DNA from 3 places in the Micromonospora sp. NPDC048040 genome. Region 2 is predicted to be linked to each of the others. Evidence: riboswitches for the same ligand, from Rfam matches in the RefSeq annotation. Region 2 holds a riboswitch; each other region holds the start of a gene.
The links. A riboswitch is a leader RNA that binds a small molecule or an ion and turns the genes downstream of it on or off. The one in region 2 is predicted to bind cobalamin.
Positions count from the first base shown of each region.

Region 1: another riboswitch for cobalamin. It lies ahead of ACZ6O2_RS07840 (ABC transporter substrate-binding protein); the one in region 2 lies ahead of bluB (5,6-dimethylbenzimidazole synthase).
Region 3: another riboswitch for cobalamin. It lies ahead of cobN (cobaltochelatase subunit CobN); the one in region 2 lies ahead of bluB (5,6-dimethylbenzimidazole synthase).

Region 1 is NZ_JBVJGT010000004.1:254,707-258,825, reverse strand. Features, by position in the region: gene ACZ6O2_RS07845 (FecCD family ABC transporter permease) at 1-584, opposite strand, end outside; gene ACZ6O2_RS07840 (ABC transporter substrate-binding protein) at 608-1,615, opposite strand; cobalamin riboswitch at 1,645-1,827, opposite strand; gene ACZ6O2_RS07835 (ABC transporter ATP-binding protein) at 1,912-2,625, opposite strand; gene ACZ6O2_RS07830 (ABC transporter ATP-binding protein) at 2,622-3,677, opposite strand; gene ACZ6O2_RS07825 (ABC transporter permease) at 3,674-4,119, opposite strand, start outside.
Region 2 is NZ_JBVJGT010000006.1:194,013-198,131, reverse strand. Features, by position in the region: gene ACZ6O2_RS10200 (hypothetical protein) at 1-155, shown strand, start outside; partial or broken gene ACZ6O2_RS10195 (hypothetical protein) at 248-529, shown strand; gene ACZ6O2_RS10190 (Rieske (2Fe-2S) protein) at 670-1,509, opposite strand; gene bluB (5,6-dimethylbenzimidazole synthase) at 1,659-2,288, opposite strand; cobalamin riboswitch at 2,326-2,520, opposite strand; gene ACZ6O2_RS10180 (EamA family transporter) at 2,660-3,577, shown strand; gene ACZ6O2_RS10175 (crotonase/enoyl-CoA hydratase family protein) at 3,620-4,119, shown strand, end outside.
Region 3 is NZ_JBVJGT010000019.1:31,774-35,892, forward strand. Features, by position in the region: gene cobN (cobaltochelatase subunit CobN) at 1-2,017, opposite strand, end outside; cobalamin riboswitch at 2,384-2,513, opposite strand; gene ACZ6O2_RS19480 (response regulator transcription factor) at 2,625-3,281, opposite strand; gene ACZ6O2_RS19485 (sensor histidine kinase) at 3,274-4,119, opposite strand, start outside.

The DNA of each region.
Region 1 (4,119 bases), on a different contig from region 2:
GCGACGGCGACCCCGGCCAGCACCACCCGGGTGGGCGCCAGCGCGGCCCGCCTGCCGGCCACCACCGCCACGACGGCGAACGCGGCCAGCGCGCCGGTGAAGGCGCCCCCGGTGAGCGCCGCGACCCCGCCGCCGACGCCGAGGACGAGCACCGCGACCGCGCCGAGCGACGCCCCGGAGGAGACCCCGAGCAGGTACGGGTCGGCCAGCGGGTTGCGGGTGACGGTCTGCGTCACCGCCCCGACGGCCGCCAGCCCGGCGCCCACCACCGCAGCGCCGAGCACCCGGGGCAGGCGCAGCCGCCAGACGATGTGCTCGCGCAGCAGCGGCACGTCGGCGTGGGCCAGGCCCAGGCGGTCGGCCACGACGGCCCAGACCGTCGACACGGGGATGTCGGCCGGCCCGACGGTGACGGCCGCCCCGATCGACACGACCAGGCCCGCCAGCAGCGTGACCAGCAGCGCGACTGTGCCCACGGGACGGACGGGCCGGCCGCGCCGGACCCCGGAGGCGGTGGCGCCGGGGTCCGCGCCGGCCCGACCGCGCACGGCGCGGCGACGGGCCGCGGCGAGACGGTGGGCCACGGCGGTACGGCGCGCCACGGCGGTCAGCGGTCCGCTCCGGCGGGAAGCTGCGCCACCCCCGCGGCGAGCGCCTCGACGCCGAGCACCGCCCGCACCCCGGCGGAGGTGGACGAGAACGGGACGACGACGAACCGCTGCCCGGCCACCGCGGGCAGATCCTTGAGGGTGGGGTGCCGGGCCAGGAACGCCTGCTTCGCGGCGGCCGGGTCCCAGGTCGCGTCGACCAGCACGATCGCGTCGGGGTCGCGCGCGACGACGCTCTCCCAACTGGTGTCGGCCCAGCCGCCGGCAAGGTCGCCGAGGGCGTTGTCGACCCCGACCGCCGACATGATCATGTTGGGGCTGCCGCAGCAGGCGCCCACGCTCGGGGCGTCGGTGCCGGCGTCCCACCAGAGCACGGAGACGTCCCCCGTGCCGTCGAGCCTGGCGGCAGCGGCGGCGATCCGGGTGCGGTGGTCGGCGATGAGCCTCTCGGCCCGCTCCGGCACCCCGAAGACGGCCGCGACGTCCCGGATCTCGGCGAACACGTCCTCGACGGTGAGCTTCCCCGGCCGGTGCTGCTTCGGGCACCCGGCGGGTGAGAGGTAGGTGCCGATGCCGAGCCCCGCCAGGGCGGCCCGGTCGCCGACGCCCTCGTCACCGAAGGCGCTGTGGAACGAGGCGTAGACGAAGTCCGGCGCCGTCTCCAGGAGTTTCTCCTTGGCCGGGTACTTTCCGGACAGCACCGGCACCGATGCGTACGCGGCGGCGTGCTCGGGCAGGATCGCGTCGTCCAGGTACGCCGTGCCGGCCATGCGGTCGGCCAGGCCGAGCGCCAGCATGATCTCGGTGGCGGGCTGGTTCAGCGTGACCGCCCGCTGGGGCGGGGCGGCGACGGTGACCGGCGTGCCGCAGTTGGTCAGGGTGGCCGGCGCGCCGGATGCCGGGGCGGGGTCGTCGTCCGTGGCGCAGGCGCCGAGCAGGACGAGGAGGACGGACAGGGGCGCGGCTACGCGCCGGGACAGGGTGGACCGCACAGCGCGTACGCGCATCGGGACCGCCTTCCAGCACCTCGTGGACGGGTCATCGCAGTGCCGTGGCCGGTCTCCTGGCTGACGGGAGGTGCGTCCGTGGCCGGCCTTCCCAGGCGTGCGACACGCCCAGTGACCTCTGACGACGAGGGCCGCGGACTTCCCGATCACAGTGGCGAGGGCCGCACCGGTCTTCCACCGGCTTCCCGAACACCACGGCAGCGTCACCCTAGCCTGCGCCCGACCCCGAATGCCACGGTGACGAATGCCATGGAGCGGCCTTTCTCACCACTGTGGACGGTGCGGCGCGCGGCGGTTCACCCTTCCGGCGGGGGCGGAAGGTCGACGACCCGGGTCGCCCAGCGGGCCATCAGGGCCGGGTCGTGGGTGATCAGCAGGGCCCCGGCGCCGTGCTGTCGCTGGTAGTCGGTGATGACGGCGGCGAGGTGGGCCTGGGTGGAGGCGTCGAGCATGGCGGTGGCCTCGTCGCAGAGCAGGTAGGCCGGCCGGTGCACGAGCGCCCGGGCGAGGCAGGCCCGTTGCAGCTGCCCGTCGCTGACCGCGTGCGGGCGGCGGGCGAGCAGGTCCGTGGTGAGGCCGACGAGGTCGGCCAGCTCGGCCGCGCGGGCCCTGGCCTGCTCGGCCGGCACGCCGGTGGCGCGGAGCGGTTCGGCGACGATGTCCGCGAGGCTGAGCCGCGGGTCGGTGGCGGCGCGTGGGCTCTGGAACAGGATCGCGACGCGGGTGCGGACGGCCGCCGGCAGCCGGTGGCGGACTCCGGCGACCCGGTGACCGTCGAGGGTGACGTGCCCGGCGTCGGGGGCGTGCAGCAGGGCGAGTACCCGGGCCAGGGTGGACTTGCCGCTGCCCGAGGGCCCGCGCAGCCCGACCGTCTCGCCGGGGGCGACGTGCAGGTCGACGCGGTCGAGGACGCGCTGCCGACCGTAGGCGACGGTGACCTGGTGGGCGGCGAGCGCGGTGGCGGTCGCCTCCGGTCCGACGTGTTGACGGGTGGCCGTGGTCGTGGTCATGCCGGCGCTCCGACGGGCAGCGGGTGGTGGCAGGCGACCTGGCCGGAGCCGTCCACGACCGGGGTGGGCGGCGTGCGGCAGATGTCGGTGGCGCGGTCGCAGCGCGGGGCGAAGGCGCAGCCGGCGGGCAGGTCGGTGAGCATCGGCGGGTGGCCGGGCACGGGGCGGAACGCCCGCTCGGGCAGGGCGTCGAGCAGGCCGGCGGTGTAGGGGTGGGCGGGCGCGGCGAACAGCGCCTCGGTGGGCCGGCGCTCGACGACCCGGCTGGCGTACATGACGGCGACGGTGTCGGCGACGCGGCGGGCGGCGGCCAGGTCGTGGGTGATGAGCAGGACGGCGTTGCCGGCGTCGCAGCGGCGGCGCAGCAGGTCGAGGGTGTGGTCGGCCAGGGGCCGGTCGAGGCCGGTGGTGGGTTCGTCGGCGAGCAGCAGCGGCGGGTCGGGGGCGAGCGCGAGGGCGGTGGCCAGGCGTTGCGCCATGCCGCCGGACAGCTCGTGGGGGTGGCGGTCGAGGTCGGCGGGGGCGAGCCCGACGTCGGCGGCGACCCGCTCGGCCGCCGAGGGCGCGTCGCGGCGGGCGTGCCCGTGGGCGCGCAGGGTCTCCGCCAGCAGCCGCCGGCCGGTGCGTACGGGGGTCAGCGCGGTGGCGGGGCTCTGCGGCACCAGCCCGACCGCGCGGCCGCGTACGGCGCGGGCGAGGTGGCGCTCGGTGCAGCCGATCAGGTCGACCTGGTCCCCGCCGGGCGGGCGCAGCCGGGCGTGGCCCGAGACGGTGGCGTTGCCGGGGAGCAGGCCGAGCAGGGCGTGGGCGAGCACCGACTTGCCGCAGCCCGACTCCCCCACCACGGCCACCAGTTCGCCGGGGTGGACGGTCAGGCGCAGGTCGGTGACGGCCCGCACCACGGCGTCGCGGAGCTGGAAGCGGACGGTCAGCCCGTCGACCTCCAGCAGCGCGGGGCGCGGGCCGGCGGCGGCGCCGGCCGTGGCGGGCGTGGCGTCGCCGGTGGCGGCGGTGCGGGCCGTGGCGGCGCGGGGCTCGCGGGTGGTGGTCACAGGTTCAGCTCCGCTCGTACGCGCGGGTCGAGGCGGTCGCGCCAGCGGCCGGTGAGGGTGGCCAGGGCCAGCGTGACGACGACGAGGAGGAGGCCGGGGACGAGGCTGGCCCACCAGGCGCCGGTGAGCAGGGACCGCTGCCCGTCGTTGATCATGTTGCCGATGGAGGCCAGGTGCGGGGGCAGGCCGAGACCGAGGAAGGACAGCGCGGTCTCGTGCCAGACGGCGTGCGGCACCATCAGCGTGGTGGCCAGGGCCAGCCGGGGCAGCACGTGCGGGAGCAGGTGCCGGGTGATCACCCGCGCGCGGCTGGCGCCGCCGGCGATCGCGGCGTCGACGAACGGCCGGGTGCGCAGGCTGAGCAGCTCGGAGCGGACGATGCGGGCGGTGGAGAGCCAGTGTGTCAGCCCGATCGACACGATCACCGCGCCGAGGCTGGGGC
Region 2 (4,119 bases):
ACGCGACCGGCTACCGCCTGGTCTACGCCAGGGACAAGCGGGTCGTCCCCGGCACCGGGGGGACCCGGCACCTGGCCACGGCGACCGCCACCCGGTACCCGGACGGCCGCTGGCTGATCAGCGCCGGTGCCGCCCACGAGGACCTGCCGTGCTGACCTGGGGAGGAGGGGGCGCCCCGGCCGTCGCGTCGAGCAGGGCCGGGGCGACCCGCACCCGCACCGCCGGGGCCGGGGCGACCCGCCGGGCGCTGGCCCGTGCCGGAGCGACCCGCCGGGCGCTGGCCGGTGCCGGCCTGGCGCTGCTGCTGGCGCTCGGGGCGGCCGTGTCCGCACCCGCCGCGGGGCGCGCGGACCCCGGCGCGGAGTGCCCGCCCGGGCAGAGCGACTGCAGCGTCTGGGACGACGACCCCGGCACCCCGGGCGGCCCCGGCGGCGGGGACACCGGCGGGGGCGGCGACTCGGGCGGCGGGGGCGGCGGCGGGAAGTGCCAGTGGAACGGCCGCACGGTGAAGTGCTACGACGACGTGCTCGCCACCGCCGCCCCTAACCCACCCAACCCAGCGTCTCGCTCAACTCATCGCGCCCTGACGATTGCACTCACCACTTGACGCCGCTCCGATCAGGACCGCAACAACTTCATGATCAACGGCATGAGGGTGGGGTGGGTGGGTCAGGGGAGGCGGGTTTCCAGCATGCCGTTGACGATGCGGGTGGGCAGGACCTGCTGGTCGTTGCCGGACGGCCCGTGCACGACCTCGCCGCCGTTGAGCCGGAACGTGCTGCCGTGCCACGGGCAGACCACGCACGCGTGCCCGTCGATCTCCTGCACCTCGCCCTCGCCGAGCGGGCCACTCTGGTGCGGACAGCGCTCCAGCATCACGGTGACCTCGTCGCCGTGCCGGTAGAGGATCACCGAGACGTCGTCGATCTCCCGAGTGATCAGCTTTCGCTGCGGCAGGGCGGACATGTCCGCGATCGAGTGCCAGCCGTCACTCATCCGGTGCAGCTCGGAAATGCTCTGGTTGACCTGCGCGCCCTGCTTGTACGCCAGGTGCCCGCCGATGTACGCCCCCATGCTCGCGGCGCTGAGCCCGAGGAAGCCGAGCGTACGGCCGAGGTTGTGCCGGCCGGTCATCCGGGCGGCCACGGAGCTGGCGTAGAACGCCAGGCCGACGCTGTTGGAGGCGGCGTGCACCAGGCCGATCCGGCGCTGGTCTCGGGCGAGGGCTGCCCAGTCGTTGAGCCCGGCGACCGCAGCCGGCAGGGCGCTGATGGTGCCCACCGCGCACAGCGTGGTGGCGGCGCGGCGCTGCCCCTGCATCAGGTCCAGCACGGCCGTGCTGAGCCACGCGCCGACCGGCACCTGCACCATCGCCGGGTGCAGCGGGTGCCCCAGCCAGACACCGTGCAGCAAGTCGCGAACGCGCCTTGGGCGGAGGGTGGCCTGGACGGCCCGCTGCAACCGGTCGCCGATCCGGTCCAGCGCGGAGGCCTGCTCGATCTTCGTCATGAGTGCTCGCACCCGGACCGACTTCCCGGCAGGAGCGACCGCAAACCGGTCTCCGGTGACGGATCCGCAGCGGTACGTGACGAGGCCCCTGCCGACCCGGAACCGGGCGGGCCCCGGCCGGATGGGGCCCACCCTCCGCGATGGTGCGGTCAGCGGTCCGGCGGCGTCCAGCGGTCGTGGTGGATCGCCTCGGCCAGCGGGCGCTTCTGCCGCCAGCCGTGCCGGGCCAGGTCGGGCACGGCCTCGAAGTGGGTGACCGGCCCGAGGCAGAGCCACGCCACCGGCCGTACGCCGTCGGGGATGCCGAGCAGCTCGGCCAGCCAGGGCTCCCGGTAGAACGACACCCACCCGACGCCGAGCCCCTCGGCGGTGGCAGCCAGCCAGAGGTTCTGGATGGCGAGGCAGGCCGAGTAGAGCCCGGTGTCGGCGATGGCGTGCCGCCCGAGCACGGCGGGGCCACCGCGGGCCGGGTCGTAGGTGACCACCACGGACAGGGTGGACTCCAGCACCCCGTCGATCTTGATGCGGGCGAACCGCTCGGCCGCCTCCCCGTCCAGGGTGGCGGCGAAGGTGTCCCGCTCGGTCAGGACGTGCTCGTGGAACCGGCGCCGCAACTCGGGGTCGCGGACGAGGACGAAGTCCCAGGGCTGGGAGTAGCCGACGCTCGGCGCGGCGTGCGCCGCGGTCAGGACGCGGTGGAGCGTCCCGTCGGGCACCGGCGCCCCGGTGAACTGGCCGCGGACGTCCCGGCGGCGATGGATGACGTCGTAGAGATCCAAGGCAGGCTCCCGCTGCGCTCGGCCCACGCTCCGGGCGTGGGCACGTGACCGCGAGGCCGGTCTTCGGACTCCCGGATCGACGCCTGGCCGTCCGCCTTCCCGGCCCGGGCGGGCCAGTGGCTGCGCTCTCGCGCGTGGACGGTGGCTCCCCGGTCACCGCGGCGGGCCCGTGCCGGATTCGCACCGGCTTCCCGATTCTCCCCGCTCGCGCGGGGCACCTCACATGATCGTGCCGCCCGGCATGCTAGCGCCGCGCCACCCGGACCCGCCGCCCCGCCGCCCGGCCGGACCCGCCAAGGGCCGGGCCCGACCGCCGGCCGGGCGTGGAAATCCGGTCGCGGGCCGCGCCGTCCGCGACCAGTGTGGTCCGGGTGTACGCACTCGCCTCCCGCCCGCTGCCGGCCGGCCACCCGGCGGCCCGGCTGACCGTCGCCCTCGGCCGGCCCCGGGCCGTGCCGCCGCCGCTGCTGATGCTGCTGGGCATGCTCTCCACGCAGGTCGGTGCGGCCGTCGCCAAGCAACTCTTCGGCAGCACCAGCGCCGGCGGTACGACCACGCTGCGGCTCGGCTTCGCCGCGCTGATCCTGCTGCTCGTGGCCCGGCCCGGGCTGCGGCTGGGCTGGCGCGCCGCCGGCCTGGTCGGGGCGTTCGGGCTCACCCTGGCGCTGATGAACCTCGCCTTCTACGCGGCGCTGCACCGGGTGCCGCTCGGCGTGGCGGTCACCATCGGTTTCGCGGGGCCGCTGCTGGTGTCGCTCGCCGGCAGCCGCCGGCCCGCCGACGTGGCGTGGGCGGTCCTGGCGGGCGGCGGGGTGCTGCTGATCAGCGGGCTCGGCGGGACCGGGGTGGACCGGGTGGGGCTGCTGCTGTGCGTCGCCATCGCGGTCGGCTGGGCCGGGTACGTACTGCTCGGCAAGGCGGTCAGCGCCCGCGTGCCGGGCAGCCAGGGTCTCGCGCTGGGGATGGCCGTCGCCGCGCTCGCCGTACTGCCGTTCGGGGTCGCCGGCAGCGGCACGGCGCTGCTCGATCCGTGGACCCTCGCGCTGGGCGTCGCGGTGGCACTGCTGTCGTCGGTGCTGCCGTACTCGGCCGAACTGGCCGCGCTGCGCCGGATGCCGGCCCGGGTCTTCGCGATCCTGCTCAGCCTGGAGCCGGCGATCGGCGCGCTGGTCGGGCTGGTCCTGCTGGGCGAGCTGCTGGCCTGGCCGCAGGCGGCCGGTGTGGCGTGCGTGGTCGGCGCCGCGCTGGGCGCGACCCTGGTCCGCCCCCGCGCCACGAAGGCGCGCTGACGCCCCCTGGCGCCGCCGGCACCACCGGGGCATGCTGTGCCGATGGGCGTACGCGTCGAGCACGACGGGCCGGTGACCACGGTGATCCTGGACCGGCCGGCGGCCCGCAACGCGGTCGACGGGCCGACGGCCCGGGCCCTGGCCGACGCGTTCCGCGCCTTCGAGGCCGACCCCGACGCGGCGGTGGCCGTACTCTGGGGCGCCGGCGGCACGTTCTGCGCGGGGGCCGACCTGAAGGCGATCGGCACCCCGAGCGGCAACCGGGTCGAGCCGGAGGGGGACGGCCCGATGGGCCCGACCCGGATGACGCTCGGCAAGCCGGTGATCGCCGCGATCTCCGGTCACGCCGTGGCCGGCGGGTTGGAGCTGGCGCTCTGGTGCGACCTGCGGGTCGCCGAGTCCGACGCGGTCCTCGGGGTGTTCTGCCGGCGCTGGGGGGTGCCGCTGATCGACGGGGGGACGGTCCGGCTGCCCCGGCTGATCGGCGAGAGCCGGGCGATGGACCTGATCCTCACCGGCCGGCCGGTGCCGGCCGAGGAGGC
Region 3 (4,119 bases), on a different contig from region 2:
GGTTGACCCGGGGCTCGCCGGTGGGCGCGGCGGCGAGGATGTGCAGGCCGTCGCGGATCTGCACGTCCTTGACCTCGCAGAGGTACCCGTCGAGGTGCAGCACGAAGTCGTCGAAGTCCTCGGCGGCCGGCATGTCCTCGGCGTGCAGGTCGTGGTGCAGCTCGGCGGCGCGCACCAGGGCCCAGATCTGCGCCTGCACGGTGGGCACCTTGGCGGGGTCGAGCGCCTGCACGGTGGCGTACTCGTCGAGGAGTTGCTCCAGCTTCGCCAGGTCGCCGTACGTCTCGGCGCGGGCCATCGGCGGCACCAGGTGGTCGACGACGACGGCGTGCGCGCGGCGCTTGGCCTGGGTGCCCTCGCCGGGGTCGTTGACGATGAACGGGTAGACCAGCGGCAGGTCGCCGAGGACGGCGTCGGGGGCGCAGTCGGCGGCCAGCCCGAGACCCTTGCCGGGCAGCCACTCCAGGGTGCCGTGCTTGCCCAGGTGCACCACCGCGTCCGCGCCGAAGCCGCCGTCGGTGGCGGGCGCGGCCAGCCAGCGGTACGCGGCCAGGTAGTGGTGGCTGGGCGGCAGGTCCGGGTCGTGGTAGATGGCGATCGGGTTCTCGCCGAAGCCGCGCGGCGGCTGGATCAGCAGCACCACGTTGCCGAAGCGCAGCCCGGCCAGCACGATGTCCCCGCCGTCGGTGTAGAGCCCGCCGGGCGGCTCCCCCCAGTGGGCGAGCATCCGCTCCCGCAGCTCCGCCGGCGCCTGGTCGAACCAGCGCCGGTACGTCCCCCCGGGCACCCGCGCCTCGGCGGCGGCGAGCTGTTCCGGGGTGAGCCACTCGACGTCGTGTCCCCCGGCGGCGATGAGGGCGTGGATGAGCGCGTCCCCGTCGTCGGGCACCGGGGCGTCGCCGAGGTGGTAGCCGGCCTCGGCGAGGGCGGCCAGCAGCCGGACCGCCGAGGCCGGGGTGTCCAGGCCGACGGCGTTGCCGACCCGGGAGTGCTTCGTCGGGTAGGAGCTGAGCACGACCGCGAGCCGCTTGTCGGCGTTGGGCACGTGCCGCAGCCGGGCGTGCCGCACGGCGATGCCGGCCACCCGGGCGGCCCGCTCCGGGTCGGCGACGTAGCCGGAGAGCCCGTCGGCGTCGATCCGCTTGAACGAGAACGGCACGGTGACGATCCGGCCGTCGAACTCGGGGATGGCCACCTGCATCGCGGCGTCCAGCGGGGACAGTCCGGCGTCGCTGCCGGCCCACTGCTCGCGGGTGCTGGTGAGGCAGAGCGCCTGGATCACCGGCACGTCGAGGGCGGCGAGCGCCCCCACGTCCCAGGCGTCCTCGTCGCCCCCGCCGGAGGCGTCGGCGGCGACCGTGCCGCCGGCGGCGAGCACGGTGACCAGCAGGGCGTCGCAGCGGCCGAAGAGCCCGAGCGGTCCCGCGCCGGCGGTGAGGCCGCGCAGCGAGCCGCAGAAGATCGGTAGCGGGTTGCCGCCGGCCGCGTCGACGGCGTCGGCGAGGGCGTCGACGAAGCCGGTGTTGCCGGCGAGGGCGTGCGCCCGGTAGAAGACGATCCCGACGGTCGGCCGGTCGGGCCGCACGGGACGGTCACCGTGGACGCCGTACGTCGGGGTCGGCGCGGGCGGGGCGAACCCCTCGCCGGTGAGCAGCACCGTGTCGGAGAGGAACCGGGCGAGCTGGGCGAGGTTCCCGGGGCCGCCCTCGACCAGGTAGGCCAGCGCCTGGGTGGCCACCCCGGCGGGGACGGTGGAGGCCGCCATCAGTTCCGCGTCCGGCAGGGCCTCGCCGCTGAGCACGACCGTGGGCACGCCGGAGGCCAGCACCGTGGCGAGCCCGTCCGGCCACGCCTGCCGGCCGCCGAGCAGGCGTACGACCGCGAGGTCCACGCCGTCGAGCAGCGCGGGCACGGCGTCGGCGGCGACCCGGGCGGGGTTGGCGAGGCGGTAGTCGGCGCCGCTGGCGCGGGCGGCGAGCAGGTCGGTGTCGGCGGTGGACAGCAGCAGGATGCGCACGGACGGCTCCGGAGAGTGACGCCCGGATCGACGCGAGGACGATCGGGCGGTACGAGGGGTGGGCGCGGTTCAGCGGGTACGGCGGGCCGGGAAGCGGCTCACCGGCGGGCCGGCGGGGTCGGGCGGCGCGGTGCGGGCGTCAGGGACGGGCGACGCGTCCGACCGCTGCGGGGCGGCCGGGGGCGGGCACACCACGGCCGGCCGGACGCGCGGCGCGGCGGCCGGACGGGGCTGCGGAAACGCGGCTGCTCGCCGGCGCGCTGGCGCGGCCGGGCACGATGCGACGATGATCGTCGATGGCGGAGACGCGGTGCGTCATCGGGTCCTCCTCGGGTGTCCACGCCCTGGGGTCACTCCCGACGGCCGAAGTATCCTGGCTCCCGGATCGACGCTCACCCCCGGTCTTCCAACCGCGCACGCACGGCCGTGACTCACGAGGGGGGATCGCTCCCCGGTGACAGTGGCGGGACCGCGCCGGAATCGCACCGGCTTCCTTCACTGCCGTCAGGCCGCGAATGCTGCCACACCCCCGGTCCCCAGGTCAACGCGACGGGATCGGACGCCGACCCGCCGGGCCGGCGCGGCGTGCGCGACGGTCGACGTCACCTCACCGGTCGGCGAGCCCCGACTCGTAGCCCGCGATCACCAGTTGCGCCCGGTCGCGGACGCCCAGCTTCGTCAGCAACCGGCCGATGTGCGTCTTGACGGTGCCCCGGCTGAGGTGCAGGTGCTGCTCGATCTCGGTGTTGGACATCCCACGGGTGATCAACGTCAACACCTCCCGCTCCCGCGGGGTCACCCCGTCGAGCCGTCCCGGCACCCGTCGGGCCGCCGGCATCCGGGTGAACTCGGCGATGAGCCGACGGGTGACGCTGGGGGCCAGCAGCGCCTCGCCCGCGGCGACCACCCTGATCGCGTCGAGCAGCCGGACGGGGGACGTGTCCTTGAGCAGGAAGCCGCTCGCCCCGGCCCGCAGCGCCCGGTACACGTGATCGTCGAGGTCGAAGGTGGTGAGGACGAGCACCCGGGGCGCGTCCCGGCCGGCGGTGACCTGCTCGGTGGCGGTGATGCCGTCCATCTCGGGCATCCGGACGTCCATCAGCACCACCTCGGGCGCGTACGTCCCCGCGAGTTCGACGGCCGCCCGGCCGGTGCCCGCCTCGGCCACCACGGTCATTCCCGGGGTGGCGTCGACCAGCAGCCGGAGGGTGCCGCGCAGCAGCACGTCGTCGTCGGCCAGGAGCACGCGTACGGGCTCACCCATCGTCCGACACCGCCGGAGTGAACGGCAGCCGGGCGCGCACGGCGAAGCCGCCGCCGGGCTCGACGCCGGCCTCCAGGGCACCGCCGTGCATCACGGCACGCTCGCGCATGCCCCGCAGCCCGTGGCCGGGCGGCCCGACGGCGCGCCCCGACCCCCCGTCGTCGACGACGGCGACCGCCAGCACCCCGGGCTCGACCGCCACGGCGAGCCGACAGCGGGTCGGGCCGGCGTGGCGCAGCACGTTGGTGAGCGCCTCCTGCACGATGCGGTACGCCGAGGCCTGCACGGCCGCGGGCACCCGGGTCAGGTCGGCCGCCCCGTCGACGTCGACGGTGACACCGGCGGACCGGACGGCCTCGACCAGCCGGTCGAGTTCGGCGAAGCTCGGCGCGGTGTCGGCCGGGTCGCGCAGCGCGCCGAGCACGACCCGGATGTCGTCGAGCGCGCTCCGGCTGACCCGCTCGATCGTGCCCAGGGCGGCCCGGCCCTGCTCGGGATGGCTGTCCGCCAGGTGGTTGGCGACGGCCGCCTTCATGGCGATCAGGCTGAGGCTGTGCCCGACCACGTCGTGGATGTCCCGGGCGATGCGCAACCGTTCCTCGGCCACCGCCTGGTCGGCACGCGACGCGGCGAGTTGGGCGACGTGACGTCGACGGGCGCGCACCGCGCGGGCGAGCGCCCACGAAGCGGCGACGACGGTCGCGGCGTAGAGCAGGACCGGAACCGGCGTGGCGGCGAACGACTCCTCCCCCGCCCGGGTCGGGACGATCGGCAGCCCGGGGACCGTGCCGCCCGCCAGCCCCGCGCCCGTGAGGGCGGCCAGCACCACGACGAGCGC